4 regions of the Streptomyces sp. NPDC091412 genome follow, and region 2 is predicted to be linked to each of the others. Evidence: riboswitches for the same ligand, from Rfam matches in the RefSeq annotation. Region 2 holds a riboswitch; each other region holds the start of a gene.
What was found. A riboswitch is a leader RNA that binds a small molecule or an ion and turns the genes downstream of it on or off. The one in region 2 is predicted to bind cobalamin.
Positions count from the first base shown of each region.

Region 1: it holds a riboswitch for cobalamin, as region 2 does, so the genes downstream of both, ACIQMV_RS15275 ((2Fe-2S) ferredoxin domain-containing protein) here and ACIQMV_RS06170 (ribonucleoside-diphosphate reductase subunit alpha) in region 2, are expected to answer to the same signal.
Region 3: it holds a riboswitch for cobalamin, as region 2 does, so the genes downstream of both, ACIQMV_RS08280 (CbtB-domain containing protein) here and ACIQMV_RS06170 (ribonucleoside-diphosphate reductase subunit alpha) in region 2, are expected to answer to the same signal.
Region 4: it holds a riboswitch for cobalamin, as region 2 does, so the genes downstream of both, ACIQMV_RS14610 (prenyltransferase/squalene oxidase repeat-containing protein) here and ACIQMV_RS06170 (ribonucleoside-diphosphate reductase subunit alpha) in region 2, are expected to answer to the same signal.

Region 1 covers NZ_JBIVTV010000005.1:126,864-129,052, forward strand. The annotation lists gene ACIQMV_RS15270 (cobalamin-binding protein) at 1-847, shown strand, start outside; gene ACIQMV_RS15275 ((2Fe-2S) ferredoxin domain-containing protein) at 933-1,331, opposite strand; cobalamin riboswitch at 1,392-1,515, opposite strand; gene ACIQMV_RS15280 (maleylpyruvate isomerase N-terminal domain-containing protein) at 1,750-2,189, shown strand, end outside.
Region 2 covers NZ_JBIVTV010000002.1:447,548-449,736, forward strand. The annotation lists gene ACIQMV_RS06170 (ribonucleoside-diphosphate reductase subunit alpha) at 1-1,380, opposite strand, end outside; cobalamin riboswitch at 1,503-1,657, opposite strand; gene ACIQMV_RS06175 (GNAT family N-acetyltransferase) at 1,703-2,189, opposite strand, start outside.
Region 3 covers NZ_JBIVTV010000003.1:90,338-92,526, reverse strand. The annotation lists gene ACIQMV_RS08290 (histidine phosphatase family protein) at 1-262, shown strand, start outside; gene ACIQMV_RS08285 (CbtA family protein) at 319-1,092, opposite strand; gene ACIQMV_RS08280 (CbtB-domain containing protein) at 1,114-1,332, opposite strand; cobalamin riboswitch at 1,369-1,510, opposite strand; gene ACIQMV_RS08275 (aminotransferase class V-fold PLP-dependent enzyme) at 1,716-2,189, shown strand, end outside.
Region 4 covers NZ_JBIVTV010000004.1:746,926-749,114, reverse strand. The annotation lists gene ACIQMV_RS14615 (TetR family transcriptional regulator) at 1-520, shown strand, start outside; TPP riboswitch at 520-695, opposite strand; cobalamin riboswitch at 821-949, shown strand; gene ACIQMV_RS14610 (prenyltransferase/squalene oxidase repeat-containing protein) at 1,059-2,189, shown strand, end outside.

The DNA.
Region 1 (2,189 bases), on a different contig from region 2:
CCGCACCCACGAGTGCGACTGGCCGCCGTGCGAGGTCGCCTCGGTGCCCGTGGTGACCAGGACCGACCTGGACCAGGACGCGCTCACCAGCCGGGAGATCTCCGACGCCGTCGGCGGCTCGGCGCACTCCGGCTCGTCGCTGTACACCCTGGACACCGAGGCTCTGGCCGCCCTGCACCCCGACGTGGTGCTCACCCAGGACCTGTGCGACGTGTGCGCGGTGTCGTACGAGAAGGTCAGCCGGACCGTGCGGCTGCTCGACGCCGGCACCCGGGTCCTCAGCCTGGAGCCGCGCACGCTCGACGACGTACTGGACTGCCTGGTCACCGTCGGCGACCTGCTCGGCGTCCGTGAGCGCGCACTGCGGCGCCGGGCCGAGCTGCGGGACCGCCTCGACCGGGTCCGCGGCGCGGTCGCCGGCCTCGGCCGGCCCCGGGTCGTGGCGATCGAGTGGCTCGACCCTCTGTGGCCCGCCGGACACTGGGTGCCCGAGCAGATCACCACCGCCGGGGGCGAGCCCCTCCTCGGCGCGCCCGGCGAGCACACCAAGCCGGTGACCTGGGAGGCGGTACGCGTCGCACAGCCGGACGTGGTCCTCGTCCTGCCGTGCGGCTTCCCGCCTGAACGCACCCTGCGGGAAGCCGAGTTGCTCACCAGGCTGCCCGGCTGGACGGATCTGCCCGCCGTTCGGTCCGGCCGCGTCTGGGTACTGGACGGACCGTCCTACTTCAACCGGCCGGGGCCACGGGTGGTACGCGGGGCGGAGGTGCTCGCCCAGATCCTGCACGGCGTATCGGCCGGCGAGTCGGTCACACCGGCCGAGGCCCGTCCGTTCCCCGGCCGGTGACGATGGGTCGGCCTCCTCGCCCGTGCGGGCCTCCCTGCGTGTGCGGCCCTCCCCGCCCGTGCGGCCCTCCCCGCCCGTGCGGGCCTCAGGAGTCCGTGGGACGCCGTGGCGGCGTGATGGCGTAAAGGTCGAGGATGTCCGGCAGGGGAGCCACTCCCGGGCCGCCGGCGCGTACCCAGGCGACGATGTCCTCGGTCGCGTCCTCGTCGTTGACGAGCCCGAGCCAGACCGGTCGCGCACCGGCGGTCCGGCCCGCGGCGGACGGCTGGACCACGATGACGTTCGCCTGCTCGCACACGTCGAGGCAGTCGGAGATGCGCACCGGCACCTCCGCACGCAGCCGCGCGGTCTGCGCCGCGTGATCGACCCCGGTCACCTTGGGGCTGCCGCAGCAGCAGTCCCGGCACACGACGACCCGGCACGGCACCGAACCGCTCCCCGCCACGGCACCGTCCGGCGCCTCGTCCGTCGGCTTTTCGGGCACGTCGCACCACTCCCCTCCCGGGGAGATCCGCCCCGGTGTCGATCGAGGAGGCGACCGCGTGAGTCTCCTGGCTCCCGGGTCGTCACTCGTCCCGCCTTCCCACCCCGGGCGGGGGCAGTGGCCTTCCGGAACTCGCTCACCGGTCACAGTGGCGGGACCGCGCCGGATTCACACCGGCTTCCTCGGACCGCCGTCGCCTTATGTCGCCGACCATCATCCCATTGCCGTTCGCTCACTGGACAACGGTCACTTCGCTCATTGCTGGCACTGCGGGCACCAGACCGTGCGGCGTCCGCCGACGCGGTTCGAGCACAGGGGCCATCCGCAGCGAGGGCATGTCGGCTCGCGGCGGGGCGTCATGCCTCCGATCGGACGCTCGCCGGTTTGACGGACGGCTCGACCGGGATACCCATGGCCCGTGATCCCGTCCAAGGTCGACGACACGCTGCCCGAGCTGGCTCCCTTCGTCCACGCCGTACAGGGCCGAAGGCCCGACGACGGCACGTGGTGCGAGGCGTGGACGGTGCGTGACGTCCTGGCCCACCAGACGGGGAACGCCGAGGAACTGGCCCGGGTACTGCGAGCGTTCCTCGCGGGCACACCGGTGGCGACCAGGAGCTTCGAGCGCGAGGCTCCCTACCGGCGGATGTCGGACGCCGAGCTCTGGGCGGCGTTCATGACCAACTGTGAACAGCTCACCGAGATCGCCGCGGCCGCCGCGCAGGACCTCTCCCCGGACACCGAGGTGATGTGGACCGGCCGTTCCGTGAAGGTCCCCTTCTTCGCGGAACACATGCGTGAGGAACTGATCCTCCACCGCTGGGACCTGACCGGCGACGACCGGACGGCCGTGCAGTC
Region 2 (2,189 bases):
CACGAACGCGCCGAGGTTGACCGAACCCAGGTTGCACACCGCCGTCTCGCCGTCGTCGGTGACCTCCAGGATCTCCGTGCAGAGGTTGGAGGAGTGGACGACGTGGCCCGGCTGCGCCGTCTGGTTGGCGGTGCGGTTGGCGGCGTCCTTGAAGGTCATCCAGCCGTTGCCGGTCTGCGCGAGGGTGCGCATCATACGGCCGTACAGGTCGCGGGCCGGCATGGTCTTCCTGGCCAGGCCACGCGCCTCCGCGGCGCGGTACGCGGCGTCGAACTCCTCGCCCCACAGGTCGGTCAGCTCCGGCACGTCCGAGGGGGAGAACAGCGACCACTGCCCGTCGGCGTTCACCCGGCGCATGAACTCGTCCGGGACCCAGTGCGCGAGGTTGAGGTTGTGCGTCCGGCGGGCGTCCTCACCGGTGTTGTCGCGCAGCTCCAGGAACTCCTCGATGTCCGAGTGCCAGGTCTCCAGGTAGACCGCGGCGGCACCCTTGCGGCGGCCGCCCTGGTTCACGGCGGCCACCGAGGCGTCCAGGGTCTTCAGGAACGGCACGATGCCGTTGGAGTGCCCGTTGGTGCCGCGGATCAGCGAACCGCGGGAGCGGATGCGGGAGTAGGCGATGCCGATGCCGCCGGCGTGCTTGGACAGCCGCGCGACCTGGAGGTAGCGCTCGTAGATGGAGTCCAGCTCGTCCCTGGGGGAGTCGAGCAGGTAGCAGGACGACATCTGGGGGTGACGCGTACCGGAGTTGAAGAGCGTGGGGGAGGAGGGGAGGTAGTCGAGGCGGCTCATCAATCCGTAGAGCGCCTCGACCTCGTCGGCCGACCGGGCGGTGTCGTCCTGCGCGAGACCCGCCGCGACCCGCAGCAGGAAGTGCTGCGGCGTCTCGATCACCTTGCGGGTGATCGGGTGCCGCAGCAGGTACCGGCTGTGCAGGGTGCGCAGGCCGAAGTAGCCGAAGCGGTCGTCGGCGCCCGGGTCGATCAGCGCGTCGAGGCGGTCGGCGTACCGGCGCGCGAACTCGGCGGTCCGGTCGGCGAGAAGGCCCTCGCGGTGTCCGACGGCGACGGAGTCGGTGAAGGACACGACGCCCTGGGAGGCGGCCTCGGCGCGGATGGCGAGGGTCAGCAGCCTGGCCGCGAGCCGGGAGTAGGCGGGGTCCTCGGAGATGAGCCCGGCGGCCGCCTCCGTGGCCAGCTCGCGCAACTCGGCCTCGTCGGCCCGCGCCGACCGGCCGCGCAGCGCGGCGGCGGCGACCCGGCCGGGGTCGGCGTCGGGGAGGTCGGCGGTCAGCTCGGTCAGGGTCCGCAGCAGTACGGCACCTGGACCGTCGGTTTCCGGAGCTGTGGCTGAAACCGGGTCTGCTGGCGCGATGGTCACGTGGAGCTCTCCCTCGCTCGGCACGGGGCCTCGCCGAGGGCAGGGGGCAGCACACGAGCGCACGCGGCGCCGCGTCCACCGGCCCATTCCACGAAGCCCGGACGTCAGGGCACCCGGACCGGACGGCCGGGCGCACTGTCGGCAGGTCCTCGGACTGACGCTCGTGACGGCCCATGGGGGCATACGCGCACGAGTACACCGTTGCGGGACAGTTCCGGATTCGCACCGGATTCCCCTGCGGCGACAGTGAGCACGAGCATACATCTTGTGCTGAGTGAGTCGGGCACCCCCATATGTTGTGCCGTGTCGATTCCGGAACGTGTCAGAATGTCAACTCGTAGGTGAGCAGCATGATGTCGTCCAGGTGCGGGAGGGGGTTCCAGTCCCGGCCCGGCGTGCGGACGAAGCCCAGGCGCTCGTAGATGCGGTGGGCGGTGTGCATGGCGCTCTGGGTGGACAGCACCACGCGGACACAGCCCTCCACGGCCCGTGCCCGGTCCAGACAGGCCCGTACGAGGGCCTCGCCGACGCCTCGGCCGCGCGCCGTGTGCGCGACGGCGAGCATCCGTATCTCGGTCTCCCCGGGACCGGCGAGGTCGGCCATGGGGCCCGTGCCGGGGACGAAGGTCACGCCGCCGAGCACCTTCCCGTCCGCCACCGCCACCAGTACCTCGGCCGCGGCCGCCCGCTTGGCCACGTCCCGCAGCTCGCCGAGATACTCGTCGCTCTCGCCGAAGTCGAGGAGGCCGTCCCGGAGGTAGGCCTGCGCGGTGATCTCACCGAGGGTGCCGTACTCGCCGGGTTCCACC
Region 3 (2,189 bases), on a different contig from region 2:
CGACTGCGCGCCGCACGGCGGGGAGTCGGTGCGGGACGTGTGCGAGCGGGTCGGGCACTGGCTGGACAGCGCACGGGACACCGACGGCCGTACGCTCGCGGTGGTCGAGCCGGAGGTCGTACGGGCCGCGGTCGTCCATGTACTGGGCCTGCCCGCGTCCGGCTTCTGGCGGCTGGACGTACCTCCGTTGACGGCAACGGAGTTCAGTGGACGGGCCGGCCGCTGGAATCTGCGGCTCGGACAGCCGCTGGCGGCGCCCTGAGGAACGCGAGAGGGCCCCCGGACGGTTCCGAAGGGCCCTGTCGTGTGCCGAAGGGGTCAGTGCGCGGCCGGAACCGCGCGCCCGGTCGTGGCCGTCGCCGGCCGGGGATTCAGCAGTCGCCCGGCCAACTCGCCGAAGAGCAGCCCGAATCCGCCCCACAGGACGGCCTGCGTGGCCAGGGCGGAGAGCCGGAACCGCCACAGCAGGGTGGCCGGGAAGTCCGCCGGCACCTCGTTGACGGTGGGCAGGAAGGCGTACGCCAGACCGATCACCAGGGCGAAGGCGGCCACCGCGGCCACCGTCGCGTACCACGTGCCCAGCGCGGGCGCGAGGCGCTTGCCCAGGATGGTGGCGGCGATCGCGAGGAGGACGCTGAGCAGCATCATCAGGAAGTACAGGGTCGTGCGCTTGCCGATGGTGTCCCCCTGGCCGACCGCGGGCGGGTTGGCCGGGTACTTCAGGAACGGCACGACGTACACCGCCAGCAGCGCGCAGCCGGACAGCAGCAGCGCGGTCGCCCGCGGGGAGAAGCGGCCCACGCGGCCCAGCGCGAAGCAGAAGGCGAGCGCGGCGATGCCGCCGAAGGCGACCCCGTAGACCAGGACGCCGGTGGCGAGACCGGCCGTGGACTGGAGGGAACGGGAGACGACTTCCACCTCGTCATGGGAGTGGGAGTGGGAATGGGAATGTGCGTGCACCTCCTCGAGGCCGATCGCCTTGTCGACGAACGGCTCCCCGAGGAAGTAGGCGACGACCAGGGCGAGCACGCCGGCGGCAAGGCCGGCGAGCATGCCCCGTACCAGGAGGTTTCTTACGGTTGCGGAGTTCATGAGCGTGCGGTGACCCTCGCCTCAGTGGCAGGGGAAGCCGAGCAGGTGGCGGGCGTCGTGCACCCACTCGTGGACGTCCGTGCCGCTGAACACGGAGGTGGCGCCCTGCTCGGCGCCGACGAAGTAGAGCAGGACCAGCATGAGAACGCCGAAGAAGACCGCCCAGGGAGCTATCGCCTTCAGCGGCAGCGTGGCGGGAACGGCGGGGGTGGCGGTCGGCTGAGCGACGGTCTGCGCCATGGCAGAACCTCCTCTGGGAGTTCGCGTCCCATCTCGGTGGTGCACAGGACGACAGCCACGGGTCTGACTCACGAACACCCCGAGGGCGTTCGCATACAGTGGCGCGACCGTGCCGGATTCCCACCGGCTTCCGTCGTGCCGTCGTCGATATCGCACAGACGGTATCGCGTGCCGCGCGCCCGGCCAAGACCGCGACCCCGGACGTGATCTTCTCCACCGGGCCGCCTCCACCTGCTCACGGATCACCTCACCATCAGGGCGGCGGGGCCCCGGCGGCCGTGAATCGGACGCTCCGGCGCTGTGGCAGGATGCGCGAGCGAGCTCTGCTCCACCGCCCGCCGCGCCACTCGATCCGCACGCATCACCCCGGAGGGACGAGCCCCGTGCTCACGTCGTACGCCGCCCACTTCGACACACCCGCCGGGTACCTGGACTTCGCACGCTTCGGGCCGCCCTCCCGCGACGCCGTCACCGCCACCGCGCGCGCCCTGGAGGCGTCCGCCCGCGCCGACCACACCACCGTGGACGCCCTGATGCGCGCGGAGGAGACGGCGCGGGACACGGCCGCCCGCCTCGCCGGCACCGACGCCCGGCACACGGTGCTCCTCCCGAACGCGTCCACCGGTCTGTTCCACGCCGCGCTCGGCATCAGGGAGGGCGTGGTCCTCGCGCCACGCTCCGACTTCCCCGCCAACCACTACCCGTGGCGCCGCTCCGCGGACCTGGGCCGGGCCACGCCGCGCTGGATCGACCCCGTACCCGGCTCCGGAGTCACCCCCGATCTGGTCCGCTCCGTGCTGACCGACGACGTCGTGGCCGTGTCGGTCAGCGCCGTGGACTTCCGCACCGGGTTCCGT
Region 4 (2,189 bases), on a different contig from region 2:
CCGGGGCGGCTTCGACGCCGTGCAGATGCGGGAGGTCGCGGAGTCCTCGCAGGTGGCGCTGGGCACGCTCTACCGGTACTTCCCGTCCAAGGTGCACCTGCTCGTCGCCACGATGCAGGACCAGTTGGAGCGCCTGCACGGCACGCTGCGCAAGAACCCGCCGGCCGGCGAGAGCGCCGCCGAGCGGGTGGCGGAGACCCTGATGCGCGCCTTCGGCGCCCTCCAGCGCGACCCCCACCTCGCGGACGCGATGGTCCGCGCGCTGACCTTCGCGGACCGCAGCGTGAGCCCGGAGGTCGACCAGGTCTCCCGTCAGACCACCGCGATCATCCTGGACGCCATGGGCCTGGAGGAGCCCACCGCCGAGCAGCTCTCCGTGGTCCGCGTGATCGAGCACACCTGGCTGTCGGCCCTGATCACCTGGCTCTCGGGCCGCGCCTCCCTCGCCCAGGCGAAGGCCGACATAGGGACGGCGTGCCGTCTGATCGACCTGACCATGCCCGCCGTGGCGCACGAATAGGACCTACGAGACGGGTTCCCTTCGCCGGTATTACCCGGATCAGGTAATGGGGGTCGCCTTCAGGTCCGACTGCTACCTTCCGGCCTCTCAGCCCGACCGTCGACGTCGGCCCCAGCGGATGCCGTAGCGTCTCGCCAAAGTCGGCTACTCCGGTCGAACTCCCTCACTCGCCTCGTAGGCCACTTACAGAATAAATCCACCCGTACCGGATGGAACCCCCCAATCCGAAGATTTTTTCGGTTTCTCCCGCGCCGGACGAGACGGGCATCGGCCACCCCTCGGGGCCTTTCCGGTAGGCCGGTAGAGTGACCGGGTCGTCATCACACCCGTTCGGGGGGAAGCCGGTGGAAATCCGGCGCTGACCCGCAGCCGTGAGCCGTCCCGCGAGGGCGGCGAGCCGGAATGCCCGGGACGGGACGTGACCGGCTCATGCGTGTCGGCAGTCCGCCGGCGCATCGCACCGTCGAGGTATACGGAGCCGAGCCGCCGGGGTGTCCCGTGCTGTCCGGCTCCCCGCAGGGAGAGGCACCCGCCGATCATGAACTTCCGCCGCAGCGCCGCGGCCCTGGCCGCCGCCGTCGCCGTGATCGGCAGCGCGGCCCCCGCCGTCGCAGACACGTCCGCCGGCCCGTCCCCGTCGTCGCCGGCTCTTCCGGCCGGGCTCTACGGCACGACCGACCCCCAGTACGACGGCGTCTGGCGCCAGTCCCTGGCGCTGCTCGCGCAGCACACGGTGGAGGTGCGGCCCGCCGCCAAGGCCGTGGACTGGCTGACCGGACAGCAGTGCGCCGACGGTTCCTTCGCGCCCTTCCGCGCCGAGCCGGGAAAGGCCTGCGACGCCAAGCTGATGGTCGACACCAACAGCACCGCCGCCGCCGTGCAGGCCCTCGCCGCGCTCGGCGGCCACGACACGGTCACCGGCAAGGCGGTGTCCTGGCTGAAGTCCGTGCAGAACAAGGACGGCGGCTGGGGGTACACGCCCGGCGGGCCCAGCGACACCAACTCGACCTCGGTCGTGATCGGCGCGCTCGCCGCCGTCGGGCAGAAGCCGGAGAGTGTGGTCAAGGACGGCAAGTCCCCCTACGACGCCCTGCTGACCTTCGCCCTGCCGTGCTCCGGCGACGGGGCCGGCGCCTTCGCCTACCAGCCGGACAAGAAGGGCGAGCTCGCCGCCAACGCGGACGCCACGGCGGCCGCCGTCGTCGCCGCGCTCGGGCAGGGCATGGCCCCCAAGGGCAACGCCAAGGGCGCCGAGGCCCGTTGCGAGGACTCGGGCAAGCCCGGCCCGGACCGGGCCGCGGCCAACGGCGCCTCGTACCTCGCGCAGGCCGTCGCCAAGGACGGTCACCTCACCTCCTCCCTCCCCGGTTCCACCGACCAGCCCGACTTCGGCAACACCGCCGACGCAGTCGTCGCCCTGGCCGCGCAGAGCGGGCCCGCGCAGGCGCAGAAGCCGCTGAAGTGGCTGGAGAAGAACTCCGAGGCGTGGGCCAAGCAGAGCGGTCCCGCCGCCTACGCCCAGCTCGTCTTCGCGGCCCGCGCGGCCGGCGCCGACCCGCGTGACTTCGGCGGTGTCGACCTGGTCGAGCGGCTCAACGCGACCGGACCGGCCCCCCAGGCCGCGAAGAGTGACTCCCCCTTCGGCGTCTGGTGGACCGTCGGCGTCTTC